2 regions of the Methylobacterium nigriterrae genome follow, and region 2 is predicted to be linked to the other one. Evidence: riboswitches for the same ligand, from Rfam matches in the RefSeq annotation. Region 2 holds a riboswitch; the other holds the start of a gene.

Region 1 (3,400 bases), on a different contig from region 2:
GGCAGGCCGAGATGCTCCTTCGGCGTGACGTAGCAGAGCATCGCGGTGCCGAACCAGCCGATCATCGCGGCGCCGATTCCGCTCGTGATGTGGTCGTAGCCCGGCGCGATGTCGGTCGTCAGCGGGCCGAGCGTGTAGAAGGGCGCCTCGCCGCACTCCTTGAGCTGCTTCTCCATGTTGACCTTGATCTTGTGCATCGGCACGTGGCCGGGGCCCTCGATCATGGTCTGGCAGCCCTTGTCCCAGGCGATCTTCGTCAATTCGCCGAGCGTCTCGAGCTCGGCGAACTGCGCAGCGTCGTTCGCGTCCGCGATCGAGCCGGGGCGCAGGCCGTCGCCCAATGAGAACGAGACGTCGTAGGCCCGGCAGATGTCGCAGATCTCGTCGAAGCGCTCGTAGAGGAACGATTCGCGGTGCCCCGCGAGGCACCAGCGCGCCATGATCGAGCCGCCGCGCGAGACGATGCCGGTGACGCGCCGCGCGGTGAGCGGCACGTGGGCGAGGCGGACGCCCGCGTGGATCGTGAAGTAGTCGATGCCCTGCTCGGCCTGCTCGATGAGCGTGTCCTTGAAGACCTCCCAATCGAGCTTGAGCGGGTCGCCGCCGACCTTCTCCAGCGCCTGGTAGATCGGCACGGTGCCGATCGGCACCGGGGAATTGCGCACGATCCACGAGCGGATATTGTGGATGTTGCGGCCGGTGGAGAGGTCCATCACGGTGTCGGCGCCCCAGCGGGTCGCCCAGACGAGCTTCTCGACCTCCTCGGCCGCCGACGAGGTGACGGCCGAGTTGCCGATATTGGCGTTGATCTTCACGAGGAAGTTGCGGCCGATCGCCATCGGCTCGAGCTCGGTGTGGTTGATGTTGGCCGGGATGATCGCGCGGCCCCGCGCCACCTCGTCCCGCACGAATTCGGGCGTGATGAAGGGGGGCACCGCGGCGCCGAAGCTCTCGCCGTCGGCGAGCTTCGCCTCCGCCTCGTCGAGCATCCGCTCGCGGCCGAGATTCTCGCGGTGGGCGACGTAGATCATCTCCTCGGTGATGATCCCGGCCCGGGCGAACTCGTACTGCGTCACCATCTGGCCGGGCGCGGCCTTGCGGATGACGCGCTCGGCCGGGCAGGGAGCCACGAGCTTGTCGGCGCCCACGAAGCCGTTATCCTCGGGCTTGACGGCGCGGGGCTCGACCGCCGCGTAGCCGCGCCGGGCGATCCACGGCTCGCGCAGGCCGGGCAGGCCCCGGTTCAGGTCGATCGCCGCGTCGGCCTCGGTATAGGGCCCGGACGGATCGTAGACGCGCACCGGCGGCTCGTTCGCATCCGTCAGCACGATCTCGCGATAGGGAATCCGGATGTCGGGGCGCCCGGCCGCGCTCGCGTAGACCTTGCGCGAGCCGTTGATCGGGCCGGTGGTGACACTCTCGGGACTTCCCTTGGGAAGATCCTTGGGCAGGACGGGTGCGTTCATCGTGGATCTCTCCTGGCGTTGGAGCGATCCGAACTCGTCACAGGTGAGATAAGGGCGCGGCCGCCGTGTGTCCGGCCGCAAGTTCCCGTCCCTCCGCCGGTATGAGCCGGATCAGGTTCAAGGGTCAGGGCTTCAGGCCCTATCTCAGCCCCCTGTCTCGGGGCTCCCCTCGGAACGGTTCAAATCTTCACGGATGGACGGATTTGTCAATCAGGTGCGCCGCCCGAGTTCGCCGGAGCGCGCGACGGGGCCGCCGCGCCGGCGGGCGCGGCGGTTTCGATCACGGCGTCGGGGCGCGGGTGCTCAGCACTTGCTGCGGCAGACGTCGCCCGCCGTCTGGGCCGCCACGATGCAGACCTGCTTGGCGGTCGGGTTGCCGATCTTGTTGCACAGCGCCTCGGCCGCCGACTGGGCGACGTTGCACAGGGTCGTGCAGATCGACGCCACCTCCACTGCGCCGCCCGCGGCCTGCGTCACGCTCTGCACCTGCGGATCGGTCACGATCTGCGGGTCGTTCTTGAAGGACTTGGACAGGATCTCCTTGATGGCCTCGCGATCGGCGTCGGAGATGCCGTTCCAATCGTTGGCGTTCACCTTGATCTGCATCGTTGACCTCCCTGGAGCTGCGGCCCGTTCCTCGGCCGCCCGGGGAGTATCTTGTTAACTCTAAGCTAATCAACCGGGCATTGGTAAACCTCAGGTGCGTATCGGCGAGCGGCTCTCGACGCCTGACTTATTCGTTCAGTCGACCGGAACGATCGTGGTCGCATCCGGGCAAGAACGCGCGCCGGTCTGAGATGTCGGCGGGAATTGATCCGGCGAGAACAGATGAAAAATTATCTTGCTTCGCCGCAGGAAAGTATTTCTGTGCTCGTGATCGAACCGCGCAAAGCACCCAATCGAATTGTCTCACGCTGACATAAAATAATCCTCGCTCAGTCGCCGCTGCGCGCTCCGTGGCACGAAACCGTTCCGCGGTCCGGTGCATCGCCGGCAGCGGATTTGCGGCGATGTCGGGCCTCCGGCGGGCGTGGAGGCACGGCCGAGCATTTCTGCGTGCGCGGCCGCGCCGAATCGCCGGCCTTCCGCGTTGAGCGGCCATGCGCCTCGTTACCCGCATTTTGTCCGCCGCCGCCGCCCTCTACGCGCTCGCCGTGGGCGCCCTGGCATTCTATCAGCGCAACCTGATCTATCCCGGCGCCTTCGCGCTCCGCAGCGATCGCATCGACCGCGCGGTGCCGCCGGGCTACGCGGCGATCACGGTCACGACCCGCGACGGCGAGCGCCTCCACGCCCTCTGGCGCGCGCCGCGTCCCGGCTGCGGCGTGGTGCTGACATTTCACGGAAACGCCTCGCGTCCCGAGGCGCACGCGTCGCGCTTCGCCGCGGGGCCCTGGCCGGCCGGCGGCTGGGGCGTCCTCGCGATCGCCTATCGCGGCTACACGGGCTCCAGCGGAAGCCCGAGCGAGGACGGGCTGATCGCGGACGGCATCGCGGCCTATCTCGAAGCCGCCAGCCGGGCGCCCGGCGCCCCAATCCTGCTGCACGGCCACTCGCTCGGGGCCGCGGTGGCGGCCGCCGTGGCCGAGCGCACGGCCCATCTCGGCCTCTACCTCGAATCGCCCTTCGATTCGCTGCAGGCCCTGGCGCGCCTGCGCTACCCGCTCGCCCCCAACTGGCTCCTGCGCGACACCTACCGGACGGACCTGCGCATCGCGCGAACGGGCGAGCCGGTGCTGATCGTCCACGGCCTGTCGGACCCGGTCGTTCCGGTGAAGCTCGCCCGACGCCTCGCCGTCGCGGCCGGGTCCGAGGCCCGGTTCGAGGCTCTGGCGGGCGATCACGTCTCGATCCTGGGGCAGCGGGACCAGGAGGCCGAGCCGTTCTTCCGGAGCCGGATCGGCGAGGGCTGCCCGCCGACCGCTCAGGTCCTG
Region 2 (3,400 bases):
GGACAACCGACAGTATTGTCCGCGTGTCGCGATTCCGTGCGCGACCATTGCTGACCGCCCGCCGCACCACCACCTTGGCCGTATGCTCGACCTTGGCCCACAGAAGTCGCCGCCCTCGCCGACCGCCGAAGCCGACGGCTCGGAGGCCGAGGGCGTGCCGTTCGGCCTGCTCCAGGAATGCGTCGCCCTGCGGGACTGGCTGCTGAGCGAGGGCACCCGTGTGCTCGCGGCGGACGATCTCCTGGCGGGTCTCGCCGAGCGCCTGAACGAGCTCGACGTGCCGGTCGACCGGGCGAGCACGGCGATCGACACCCTGCACTCGGAATATGCCGGCGTCGGCCGCTCGTGGAGCCGCGAGGAGGGCGCGACGGTGCGCCTGTTCCCGCACGGCGAGGCCTCGGACAACGCCTACCGGGCCAGCCCCTTCTACACGGTGCACCAGACCGGCGAGTGGCTCATCCTCGACCTCGACGAGACGCCCGCCGACCGTTACGCGATCCTGCCGGAGCTGAGGGCGGCGGGGTATCGGCACTATCTCGTCGCGCCGCTGATCTTCACGAACGGCGCGCGCAACGGCATCACCTTCGCCACCCGCGCGAAGGCGGGTTTTCGCGACGACGACATCGCGATCCTGCGCTTCATCATGCCCACGCTCGCGGCCGTGATGGAGATGCGCCTCATCAACAAGCAGCTCGACCAGGTGCTCAGGATCTATGTCGGCGACGAGCCGCACCGGGCGATCCTGTCGGGCTCGATCCGCCGGGGCCATGTCCAGCGCATCCGCTCGGCGATCCTGTTCGCGGACATGCGCGACTACACGCACATCTCCGCCGACATGACGCCCGAGGAGGCGGTCGACCTCCTGAACATCTTCTTCGACTGCCTCGTGCCGGCCATCGAGCGCGAGGGCGGCGAGGTGCTCAAGTATCTGGGCGACGGGCTCCTCGCGATCTTCCGCGAGCCCGGCGACGATCTCGGCGGCGCCGCCAAGGGGGCTCTGACGGCCGCCCAGGCGGCCCTCGCGGCGCTCGACGAGGCGAACGGCCTCGGCCGCTTCGCCAATCCCGTGGCGGCCGGCATCGCGCTCCATCACGGCGAGGCGGCCTACGGCAATGTCGGCTCCGGTGCGCGCCTCGACTTCACGGTGATCGGCCGCGACGTCAACCTCGCGAGCCGCATCGCCCGGCTGAACCGGACCCTCGGCGAGCCGCTCCTGATGTCCAAGCCCTTCGTGGACTTCCTCTGGGGCGATCCCGAGCCCCTGGGCGAGCACGTCCTCGATGGCTTCCCGGAGCCGATGCTGGTCTACCGGCCCGGCCGCAAGCCCGCCGCCTGCCTGAAGCGGGCTTGACCCGGCGAGAGCCACGCCCCAATCTAGGGGCGTTCCAGGGAGATCCCCGGCAAGGGGCTGAGAAACCGATGGGCCATCCGGCAGGATGGCGGCGCGGAAATCCTTCGAACCTGATCCGGCTCATACCGGCGTAGGGATTGGACCGCGGGTTTCCCGAAGACCCGGTTGCTTCCGAGAGAAGCTGAGGGACACCAATCTCTGCGGGCCATCGCGGAGATCTCGTCTTGGCATCCGTGCCGACATCACCCATCGGACAGCGCCGTGCGGCGCCCTCGACCCTTGCCGCTGCCGGCCTGCCGGAGCGCGCCGACATCGTGGTGGTCGGTGCCGGCCTGATCGGCCTGTCGGCCGCATGGAGGCTCGCGGAGAGCGGGCGCTCGGTCACCGTGGTCGAGCGCGAGACGGTGGGGGCCGGCGCGAGCCTCGCCGCCACCGGCATGCTGGCGCCCGCGGCCGAGCACGAGCCCGGTTCCGATCTGCTGCTGCCTCTGGCGCTGGACAGCCTGCGCCGCTGGCCGGCCTTCCGGGACGCGCTGCAGGCCGCCTCGGGCACCGATATCGACTACCGTCAGGAGGGCACCTTGGTGCTCGCGATCGGGCGGGACGAGGTGGAGCGCCTGCGCTTCCGCTACGACCTTCAGCGGCGCTCGGGCGTCGCGGCGCAGTGGCTCGCCGGGAGCGAGGTCCGCCGCCGCGAGCCGGCGCTGCGCCCCTCCGTCACGGCCGGCGTGTTCTGCCCGCTCGACCACCAGGTCGACCCGCGCCTCGTCATGGCGGCGCTCACCGAGGCCTGCCGGCGGGCGGGCGTCACGATCGTCGAGCGATGCGCCGCGGAGGCGCTCGACTGGACGAACGGGCGCGTCACCGGCCTGCGCACGCGAGCCGGCCCGATCGCGGCCGGGACAGTGATCCTGGCGGCCGGCGCCTGGAGCGGGGCGGGGAGCCTCCTGCCCGAACCCCTGAGCCTGCCCGTGCGCCCGATCAAGGGCCAGTCGCTGGCGCTCAGGACCACGCGGCGCACCGGCACGCTCGGGCACATGGTCTGGACCGAGCAGATCCACATGGCCCCGAAGGGCGACGGCCACCTCATCGTCGGCGCCACGGTCGAGGATTGCGGATTTCGCGAGGGCGTCACGGCGGGCGGGCTCTACGCCCTGCTCGAGGGCGCGCGCCGGGTCCTGCCCGGCATCGAGGAGATGGAGGTCGACGCGGTCTGGAGCGGCTACCGCCCGACCTCGGACGACGACGCGCCGATCATCGGCGAGATCGCCCCCGGCCTCGTCGTGGCGACCGGGCATCACCGCAACGGCTATCTCCTCGGCCCGGCGACCGCCGAGGCGGTCGCTTCCCTGGTCGAGACCGGCGCAGTGCCGGCCTTCGCCCGCGATTTCGGACTGTCCCGGTTCGCCCGCACCGGCACCCTGAGGGCATCGGCATGAAGCTCACCGTCAACGGGCAGCCCCGCGAGTGCGAGGCCGCCGACATCGAGGCCCTGTTCCGCGTCGAGGCCGAGGAGACCGGCATCGAGGGCCCGCAGGGCATCGCCATCGCGCTGAACGGCCGGGTCGTGCGCCGCCGCGACTGGGCCCGGACGCCGGTCGCCGAGGGCGACCGCGTCGAGATCGTCCGCGCCATGCAGGGAGGCTAGGAGCCATGAGTTCGACCGACACCGTCGACACCGTCACGCCGCTGCGCGCGCCGGACGACGACGCCCTCGTCATCGCGGGCGTGCGGCTCTCCTCGCGCCTCCTGATCGGCACCGCCGGCTACCCGACGCAGGCCATCATGCGCGACGCCGTCGCGGCCTCGGGCGCCGAGATGGTCACCGCCTCGATCCGCCGCGTCTCGCTGCAGGGCCACGGCTCCGACACGGTGCGGATGCTGAAGGGCTACCGCTTCCTGCCGAACACCGCGGGCTGCGAGACGGCCCGCGACGCCATCATGACGGCCGAGCTCGCCCGCGAGGCACTCGACACCAACTGGATCAAGGTCGAGGTCATCGGCGACCGCGAGACCCTCTATCCGGACGTCGCCGAGCTGATCGAGGCG

What was found. Region 2 has a riboswitch for thiamine pyrophosphate ahead of thiO (glycine oxidase ThiO). Riboswitches for the same ligand answer to the same signal wherever they lie in the genome.
Region 1: linked by a shared signal. The riboswitch ahead of thiC (phosphomethylpyrimidine synthase ThiC) and the one ahead of thiO (glycine oxidase ThiO) in region 2 are both predicted to bind thiamine pyrophosphate.

The regions. Positions count from the first base shown of each region.
Region 1 covers NZ_JBAWTG010000008.1:39,394-42,793, forward strand. The annotation lists gene thiC (phosphomethylpyrimidine synthase ThiC) at 1-1,466, opposite strand, end outside; TPP riboswitch at 1,538-1,646, opposite strand; gene WDW90_RS07215 (hypothetical protein) at 1,770-2,072, opposite strand; gene WDW90_RS07220 (alpha/beta hydrolase) at 2,567-3,400, shown strand, end outside.
Region 2 covers NZ_JBAWTG010000012.1:25,933-29,332, reverse strand. The annotation lists gene WDW90_RS09310 (adenylate/guanylate cyclase domain-containing protein) at 83-1,351, shown strand; TPP riboswitch at 1,379-1,506, shown strand; gene thiO (glycine oxidase ThiO) at 1,585-2,790, shown strand; gene thiS (sulfur carrier protein ThiS) at 2,787-2,999, shown strand; gene WDW90_RS09295 (thiazole synthase) at 3,005-3,400, shown strand, end outside.